Regions from separate parts of the Flavobacterium procerum genome, predicted to be linked through region 1. Evidence: riboswitches for the same ligand, from Rfam matches in the RefSeq annotation. Region 1 holds a riboswitch; each other region holds the start of a gene.
The links. A riboswitch is a leader RNA that binds a small molecule or an ion and turns the genes downstream of it on or off. The one in region 1 is predicted to bind cobalamin.
Positions count from the first base shown of each region.

Region 2: linked by a shared signal. The riboswitch ahead of ACFFLS_RS03340 (TonB-dependent receptor plug domain-containing protein) and the one ahead of ACFFLS_RS11670 (NAD-dependent epimerase/dehydratase family protein) in region 1 are both predicted to bind cobalamin.
Region 3: linked by a shared signal. The riboswitch ahead of ACFFLS_RS24010 (TonB-dependent receptor) and the one ahead of ACFFLS_RS11670 (NAD-dependent epimerase/dehydratase family protein) in region 1 are both predicted to bind cobalamin.

Region 1 covers NZ_JBHLYW010000009.1:54,139-57,422, reverse strand. Annotated here, with positions in the region: gene dcm (DNA (cytosine-5-)-methyltransferase) at 1-153, opposite strand, end outside; gene ACFFLS_RS11675 (Lrp/AsnC family transcriptional regulator) at 388-849, opposite strand; cobalamin riboswitch at 1,023-1,207, shown strand; gene ACFFLS_RS11670 (NAD-dependent epimerase/dehydratase family protein) at 1,357-2,370, shown strand; gene ACFFLS_RS11665 (hypothetical protein) at 2,397-3,284, shown strand, end outside.
Region 2 covers NZ_JBHLYW010000003.1:251,195-254,478, reverse strand. Annotated here, with positions in the region: gene ACFFLS_RS03350 (adenosylcobinamide-GDP ribazoletransferase) at 23-811, shown strand; gene cobC (alpha-ribazole phosphatase) at 796-1,329, shown strand; cobalamin riboswitch at 1,399-1,600, shown strand; gene ACFFLS_RS03340 (TonB-dependent receptor plug domain-containing protein) at 1,630-3,284, shown strand, end outside.
Region 3 covers NZ_JBHLYW010000029.1:289,370-292,653, reverse strand. Annotated here, with positions in the region: gene ACFFLS_RS24010 (TonB-dependent receptor) at 1-1,439, opposite strand, end outside; cobalamin riboswitch at 1,550-1,758, opposite strand; gene ACFFLS_RS24005 (TonB-dependent receptor plug domain-containing protein) at 1,891-3,284, opposite strand, start outside.

The DNA of each region.
Region 1 (3,284 bases):
GTAAATAAGTGAAGCGTGTTGGGTTTTTGTAGAAGGTTCCCATTGATTGCTCCATATTACATCATATAAATCCTTATTTATAATTTTGTTTGCCCTTTCTAGGCCCACTCGAAAACCACCTACTCCCGCGAATAATTCTATTGTCTTTATCATATTTATATTTGGTAGTCCTTTTGCGCAAATATAAAAAATAAGAAAGTATTATGCCATAGCCCGAATAAGTAAAATATAACTTGAAAATGTTAATGTCTACAGCTGTTTTCAAATCAATTGATTAATTTTTCAAATGATAGAATGATAAATGGATGTGCTGTATTGATAGTTTTTCGAAAAAAGAACTAATTTTAGTAAGTCTTGATTTTTGAATCTACTTTAAGAGATAGAGTTTTAAATCGTAATATTATGCAGGTTTTTGATTTCTGACATTACAAAAGTACTCTGTGTGCTGCCAATACTTTCTACAGAGCCTAATTTGTTAAAGACGAAATTCTGATAATGCTTCATATCCTTAGCGAATACTTTAAGTATAAAATCATAATCTCCAGATATATTGTAACATTCAACTACTTCGTCGATTTTCATAATATCTTCAACAAAACTGTTGCCGATATTACGATCATGTTGTTTGAGTTTGATGTTGCAGAAAACAATAAAACCATGACTGAATTTTTCGTGGTCGATGAGAGCAATATATTTTTTTATGTATCCGTTGTTTTCTAATCTTTTGACACGCTGCAATACTGGAGTAGGAGATAGATTAACTTGAGAAGCCAGTTCTTTTATAGTGTAGCTCGAATTGTTTCCAAGTATTTTTAACAAAAGCAAATCGATAGTATCCAGTTCTTCCATAGTGTAAAAATCTTTTTAAGTGTCAAAAATACATTTAAAAAAGTAAATAATGCTTGTTTTTGAGCAGAAAATAGCTGAATTGTCTTATCTGATTGCTTTTAATAGATTTTTTTGTTCTAAAGAATAACTTTGCATGAGAGTTAAGCTGTATATTTTGTTTTAGTTTTTACTCTAATTTATCGATCGGATTAGGTTTTACTTAGCTGTGAATCAAAAGGGAATCGTGTGAAAATCACGAACTGTCGCGCAACTGTAAGTAACACATCAAGATTTTTATCCACGAGCTCCACTGCCAAAAGCGGGAAGGACGATAAAAATTGTTACAAGTCAGGATACCTGCCTAATCTGAATGACGATGCTTTCGCGATAAGGAGCTTAGGTCAAATCAGTATATAAAGTTGTACCAAAACCAATCTGGTTCTTGGAACTCTCTACTGTATGTTTAGCCTTTGCCTTTTCTGCTTAAGATTATTTACAGGACAGTTAAACATAAACCAAAATAAATTTATGAAATTTTTAGTTACTGGAGGCACTGGGTTTATTGGTGCGCGTGTAGTGGCCAATTTGTGGGAACGCAAAATTCCTGTCATTGCAGCCGACTTGAATTTGAATATTGAATGGACAAAGGATATTGCAATCTTAAAACATCAGAATGACCCTTCTAAGATTGCTGAGATACAGCAGCAGATTGATAAGACATTATTTATCAATCTTGATGTATCGGACAAGCTACAAGTAAAAGAAGTTTTTGACCAGTTTCCAGATATTACACATGTCATTCATCTAGCTTATTTAATGAGTGCTGAGGTAGAGGCAGACCAGCATCGTGGCGTTTCAGTCAATATGCTGGGAATGATCAACATATTTGATATGAGCGTACAACACAATTTGTCTCGTGTTGTTTTTGCAAGCAGCGAAACGATTTATGGAGCAAATCATAGTGCTTACGGAGATGAAAATTATGCAGTAAAAGAACAAGATTATTGTTCTCTTGATGATCATTTCTATACCTATGGCGTAATGAAAATGCTTAACGAATTTACAGCTCAAAAATACGTAAAAAACAAAGGAGTGAGTATTGCGGCTATGCGTCCGCCGATTGTTTACGGAGACGGCAGAATGAGAGGATCTGTTCTTTGGGCCTGCGAGTTTGCAACAAATCCTGCACTTGGCAAAAAAGTTAATCTTCCTTTTTCAAAAGAGGCACGAGACTGCTGGATTTATGTCGACGATGCTGCCGAACAGTTTGTGAGGCTTTCTTTAAAACCAAAACTGAATCATTTTGCCTATAATAATGGAGGACATTCTGTTACGGCTGAAGAGCTGATGCAGACGGTGCAAAATATTGTTCCTGATGCACAGTTTGAATTTGACGAAAGCGTCCCTAGAACATCCTTAGTCGACCGTTGCGACAGTAGCCGATTGGAAGAAGAAATAGATTTTGTGCCTCGTTCACTTGAAGAGGGGATAAGAGCTCAAATTGAGGAAGCCCGAAGCAGACAAAAACAAATCAATTATTAATCAAATTATATTAAAATATTATAAAGATGTCAGGATTTCGTAATACAGTAGTCGGAAGTTATCCGCGTCCAGAAAAACTGGAAGATACCATGAAACGTCCCGTTATGAATCAGAATGAAGTTGATGATTACATTAAATGGGCCGCAAAAGATCAGGCTGATTTAGGACTTGATACAATTACAGATGGCGAAGGATACAGGGAAAATATGTATTATTTTTATCAGAAGCGTATCGATGGAGTTTCTTTTGAGGATATGCCAAAAGTTACTTTCGGTACTGCGGGTTTCGGAATTGAATGTCCGAGAATAATCGGAGAACTTAAAAATCCGCGTTTTGATACGGCACGAAATTGGAAAATTGCTCGCGATGCCGCTCCGGCTGGTGTTGATGTAAAGCTTACTGTAACTGGGCCTCATGTTTTGTATCGTTTCAGTGTAAACGAACGCAAGGATCTTTATCCAGACGGACAGGCTTTATGCAGAGCTTGGGCAAATGTTTTGAGAGATGAAATAGCTGAAGCCATAGCGCTTGGATGTGAACACGTGCAGTTTGATGAGCCTATGTGGACAGAATCTCCGGAAGAAAGTCTTTGGGCGGCCGAAATCTTAGCAGAATTGATTGAATCGCTTCCTAAAAAAGTTCGTATCGGACTTCATGTCTGTGGAGGTAATCCGAGAAGAAAACGCGTTTATTTTACCAAATATACGGATCTTGTTGAAGCTTTTAAAGCGGTTCCTGTTGATGAACTGATGCTGGAACATTGCACATTGAGTTACAATATGTTGGAATTGTTTGATTTATGGGATTTTAAAGGTGATTTAGCATTAGGAGTCATAGATCAGCGTAGTGATGAATTAGAATCTGTTGAAGAGATTCGTGAACGCATAAAACCGGCATTAGATTATTTTCCTGCT
Region 2 (3,284 bases), on a different contig from region 1:
TAGCCAAACAACCATAAACTAAATGAAAAAAGAACTCCATATTTTCTTTACTTGTTTAATGTTTTATACTCGGATTCCGTGCCTGAAAAACATCACACATAATCCCGATTATTTGAACAAAGCCACACGCTATTTCCCCTTTATCGGTTGGATTGTTGGCAGTATTTCTTTTTTCGCATTTTATATTTCATCATTATTTCTTTCAACCGAAACAGCTGTAATTCTGGCAATTATTGCATCTGTTCTAACTACAGGTGCTTTTCACGAAGACGGTTTTGCCGATGTCTGTGACGGCTTTGGCGGTGGCTGGACAAAGGAAAAAATCCTTATGATTATGAAAGACAGTGCAATTGGAGCCTATGGAGCTATTGGTCTTGTGCTTCTTTTTTTATTGAAATTCAAACTACTTGGCGAATCGGTTTTAGTTTTCGAAAGAAATGATTTGCTTCAGTTATTTCTATTGTTTGTCACAGCGCATTCTTTAAGTCGTTTGGCGGCAATCAGTATTATTTTCACACATGAATATTCTAGACAAGATGCATCGAGCAAAAGCAAACCTATTGCTAAACAATTTACTTGGAAAGAAGTTTTTGGAGCTTTTTTCTTTGGCTTGCTCCCATTATTGTTTTTTGGTTATTTCAACATTTTACTGCTTTGGCTAATCGTTCCGATTTTTATCACCCGATATTTTCTGGCTCGTTATTTCCAAAAATGGATTGACGGTTACACTGGTGACTGCCTGGGCGCAACACAGCAAGTATGTGAAGCGGTTTTTTATTTATCCTTTTTAGTTTTATGGAAATTTATCTAGTTCGTCATACCGAAACTGTGTGTGAAAAAGGAATTTGCTACGGACAAACCGATGTTAATCTGGCCGAGCCTTTTGATGCTGTTTTTGAAAAAATTCTTTCGAAACTGCCTTCAGAAGCGATATTGTTTTCAAGTCCGTTAAAACGTTGTGTAATTTTAGCAAAGCACATTCAGAAAAACATAAAAATCGTCTCCTACGAAGAAGACGAAAGATTAAAGGAAATGAATTTTGGTGATTGGGAAATGAGAAAATGGGACGATATTCCGCCCGAACAACTCAATCCCTGGATGGAAGATTTTGTGACAATACCCGTTTCTAATGGAGAATCTTTTACTGTTTTACATCAAAGAGTGATTCATTTTTTATCCGATAAACTCTCAGAATCCGAAATACCCGTTATAATAGTCGCTCATGCTGGAGTGATTAGAAGTATTTTGTGTCATCATACATCGACTGCCTTAAAAGACGCTTTTAATAGCAAGGTAGATTTTGGGGAAGTTATCAGAATAAAATTATAAATTCTCGTTTAGAATCAATATTTAATTGCATTTGAAGCCTAAATTTGAATAATCAATATTTTTAACTTTATCTTTGCAGCAAATTAAGGTTGTGTTTTAGTAAACACATTAAAAGGGAATCAAGTAAAAACTTGAGCTGTACCCGCAACTGTAAGCTTAATTCTGAAAAAGAATGCTTGTTGTAACTGCAAAACCACTGCTCGCTCCAAGTGAATGGGAAGGTAAACAACAAGACGCAAGCCAGGAGACCTGCCTTTGTAACAAAAATATCGAGCTCTCGGGAAAAAGAGTTTAGAAATTATGATTTTTAAAATACGTTTTACTTTTTTTCTTTTATTGCTGTGCCAATTTATATCGGCGCAAAGCGATTCTATTACCAAATTGAAAGAAGTCATAATTTCAGACAGTAATCTTAAAAAGTTTTCTTCTTCCCAGTCAATTCAAACCATAAGCGATTCTATTATCAATACCAATCAGCCGTCGCTGACTTCTCTTTTAAATTATAATACTGTAATTTATTTTAAAGAAAATGGTCTCGGAATGACTTCTGGTCCTTCTTTTAGAGGAACAACAAGCGCTCAGACCGCTGTTATTTGGAACGGAATCAATATCAATTCACAATTTTTAGGTCAGTCCGATTTTAATACAATCGGTACAAGAGATTTTAATTCGATTACGGTAAAAGCTGGAGGAGGCAGTATTTTGTACGGAAGTGGCGCAATAGGTGGTAGCATTCACCTTAATAATGACTTGAACTTTAAGAAAGGTTTTTCTAATCATTTGTTTTTAAGCGCGGGCAGTTTCAATACTTACAGCACCAATTATCGTGCATCGATTTCTTCAGATAAATTGAGTCTTCAAATCAGCATTTCTAGAAACAGTTCTGACAATGATTTTAAATATCCTGGAAATTCGAATCTAAGAAACATTAATGGTGAATACTATAACACAAGTATGAATACCGCTTTTGGTTATAAAATTAATTCTAAAAATACTTTAAAACTTTACAGCCAATTTTATGATTCTGAGCGTCATTTTTCATTGACGACTCCTACTGCTTCCAAAACAAAATACGACGATTTTAATACGCGAAACCTTTTAGAATGGGAAAGCAGACTGGGGCGATTTACTTCAAAATTAAGAGTGGCGCATATTGGCGAATCTTACAAATATTATCCAAGCATTACTTCCGATTTTTTCACATTCGGAAAAGTAGAAACCGCTATCGTCAAATATGATTTGGCTTTTGATGTAAATGACAAAATCAAACTTAATTCTATTGTAGATTACAGCAGCAACAAAGGTCACGGTTCGAGCATCAATGATGTTAGAAGAGAAATTGGTTCGGGAAGTTTGTTATTAAGCCATTTGGTAAGTGAAAAATGGGATTACTCTGTGAGTATTCGTCAGGAAATAACAGACAATTACGGAAATCCGTTTCTCTTTTCTTTTGGAACACGATACTTGTTGACTGATTTTTATCGAATAAAACTAAATGCTTCTAAAAATTACCGAATGCCGACTTATAACGACTTGTTTTGGGAAGGAAGCGGTAATCCAAATTTGAAGCCTGAAACTTCTTATCAGGGTGAAATTGGAAATGAGTTTTTCCTCAAAAATTTTTCTGTATCATTAACCGGCTATTACAACGACATTCAGGACTTATTGCGCTGGGTTCCTTCAGAAAGCAACAGCAATATATGGAGACCAGAAAATACCGACCATGTAAAAACGTATGGTGCTGAAGTTCTTTTAGAATGGAAAACAAAAATAAGCAATCACAATTTTACCGTAAACGGAACTTATGCTTATACGGTCTCAAAAAGCAAACAATTAATTGGCGGTGAATCGGTTTACAAACAGCTTATCTATGTGCCGTATCACAAACTGACAGGATCGGCATCGTACAATTGGACAAAACTTTCCTCTTACTTTCAATACCTATACAATGGTGA
Region 3 (3,284 bases), on a different contig from region 1:
TATTGGTTCATATACTCAGGTCTGAGTGTGCTGGAACCTACCATTGTGTAGTACAAATCATTGAAAGTCGGCATCCTGAAAATGCGTTTCGCAAAAGCTCTTAAATTGAAATCGTGTTTTTTAAAGGGCGTATACCCTAAAAACAAGGCAGGCGTATATTCGGTTTTATCGGGAGCTTTGGCATTGTAACGAACTTCTTCCTGAACAAAAGTTCCGAGTACATTTCCTAAAACCTTAAAACCTCCAATTCTATAAGAGCTTGCCAAAGAAAACAAGGCCGTATAACGCTGCGGAAAAGAAAATTGTGTCTGAATACCACGTCTTGTGGCATTTAATTTATTGTATTGAAAATCTGTTGAAAGCGAAACATCCCAAGTAGGAAGAATGCTGTACATATTGACAGCCGAAAAATAAACTTCTTGCTGGTAGTAACTGTCATCAGACTGTGCACCTTCGGTTACGATTTCGCCTAATACATTTGTCGTATCTCTTGCAATGTAATGTGTATAATCATACGCATATTTTGCACGGGCCTGAAACTTATATTTTTCCGAAAAATCTTTGACTAAAAAAGATTGCGCAAAAAAGTTTTTGTCGAATTGTCTGAATCCATCCGAAAACTTATTTTCTACAATTGCACCAGGCGCTCCTCTTTCTGAATCGTAATAATAGACTTTGGCATCCCAAGAACCGTTTTTTATTTTTCCGTAAAGGCCAGATTCAATTCGAAGCGCTTCTATATCGCTGTTATGTCTTATCGCAGTAGTATCATAAGCGGTAGAACCATCCTGATTTTTTCGGGTATATCTAAACTTGAATTCTCCGTTTGATTTTATGTATTCTGAGCTGAGGCTGAAACTTACTTTATCGCTTATTTTTTGTTCCCATCTAAAAGAAGGATCGTAATAATTGATAGACATTGTCTTGAAACGAAAAAGCAGATTGCTCTTTTTGCTTCCTTCAAAAACAGGCCTTTTGGTTCTCAAATAAATAGTAGATGCTGCCGAAAAATCTTTGGCAGATTGGAATATTTCGCTTTTCTGTCCGTTATACAACGTCAGCGATTCCATATCATCCAGAGAATATTTACCTAAATCGGTTACGCCGTTTTGCGCATTTCCAAGCTGGATTCCATCATAAAAAACGCCGACATGGTGCGTACCCATATTACGGACATCAACCGTTTTTAGTCCGCCCAAACCACCATAATCTTTTATTTGTGTTCCCGCAAAATAGCGAAGCGCATCGGCAACATTATGACTGGCCAGATTTTCGAGCATTTTACCCGAAAGCGTCTGAACCGGAATAACTTCCTGATAAGGTTTGGCTTTTAAAATTACTTCTTTTAAAACACGAAGACTATCTGCCGTTTCCTGCGAATACAGTAAAAACGGAAAAAATAAAACAAAAAAAAGTAAAAAGTCTTTGGTTTTAAACATCACTAATTTAATTAAATAAACTTTCTGTGATATATAGAACCATGTGAAAAGAATCCCGTTATCCTAATAACAGGTCGTTTCTTGTTGCTCAACTTCTTACCACGAAAGTCTCAAACTATGTGATCTTGGCAGGTCTCCTGACTTGTTCCATCTTTAAACGGCCTTCTCATCCCGCAAAGCGGAACAATGGCATTAGTAATTGTTTAAAGACTTGTATAGAACTTACAGTAGCGGGCCTGTTCAGGATTTACACCTGATTCCCTTTTAACTGTTTTTAATAAAAATTTTATAAAAACAGACCAAAATCTGGCGCAAATATAGTATTATCTTTATAAAAAACAGGTTTTCAAAAATCAAACTCTTAAAAAAAGGCTTGTACAAAATTTTGAAAACAAAAAAAAGGTGTTCAAAAACTGAACACCTAAAGTAGATTTCTATATTTTATTTTTCGTTAGAAAGTCACAAATTTCACACCCAAACTAAACCATCTTGAAGGCAACGGAACTGCTCCAACTTCATAATAAGTAGTGTTGAATATATTTTGAGCATCTGCAAAAACAGTAAACTTTTCTATAGACTGACTTATTCTGAAATCATTTATCCAATAAGAAGGTCCAGTGACTCTTTCGTTAAAACGAGTTGCAAACAATACCGACAATTTTTTGTATTGAAAGTCGATCGTATTGGTCAGTTGATGCTTTAATGAAGAAATCAGGTATTTTGAATAAATTTCGGTTCTAGAATTTTTGAACTCGGCATCTAGATACGAATAACCTAAAACAAAATTCAGTCTCGAATCTTTAGAGAAATCAATTCTGTACGTACTGCGAAGATTTACGCCATTTGTGCTTAAGTCGCCTGTGTTCTGACTCTGCCAAGCTACTGTCGTAACCATTCGAGTCCAATCGATGTAATTGGTTATTTTTCTGTAGAAGTAATTTGCATTGAAAGTAAATTTTCTTCTGTTGAATTTAAAACCAATTTCACTCTGAAAAGCATTTTCAGAATCTAAATCAGGATTTCCGACATTTCCGGTCTGTTTTAAATACAAATCTGTAAACGACGGAATTCGCTGGCTTGTACCCACATTACCAATGATTTTGAATTCATCTGTAATTTCATAACTCGCATCAACTCCAGGATAAACCTGCCATTTATAATCTGAATTGTAATTAAGATAAGTCCCTAAATTTACACTTAGTTTTTCGAAAAAATTTGTTCTGTATTCGGCATAAATCCCGACATTATCACGATCATGATCCCCAATGTTTGAAGAATGAATATCCTCATTTCTAAATTCGGCACCAAAACCAATTTCGCCTTTAGAAAGTTTTACTGTAGAATTCAATTCTGCCGCAATAGAATTGGTATAGTGTTGGCTTCTGCCGGCATTCAGATTTGCAATACCGTAATAACGATAATCGTCATAATTGTATCGGTAACTTACTCTCGGCATGATTTTCCAGTTTTCAGTAATTGCATGTTTCGACTGGAGATTGGCAAAAGTAGTCTGTACTACTTCACTTGAATTTATGTCACCCGGTGCAGCATAAAATCCGTTTGCTCCAAAACCATTGTTGATATAACCGAATGAACTTAAAATTTCATTAGAATCATTCAACTGTACATTTCCCTGATAAAAAATCTTATTATTCTCAAATGCGGTATTGTAGCGGTATCCGTTGCTTTTATCATGAGAAGCAAAAATCGAATGCTGGTGTTTTTCTTTACTTAAAACTGCTCCAAGCTGAATTCCGGTTCCAAAAAAAGTGTCTCCCGTATCTTGCGAATCTTTTTCAAAATTCGAACCAGCATAGGAACTTACCAAAACACCAGATTCTGTAG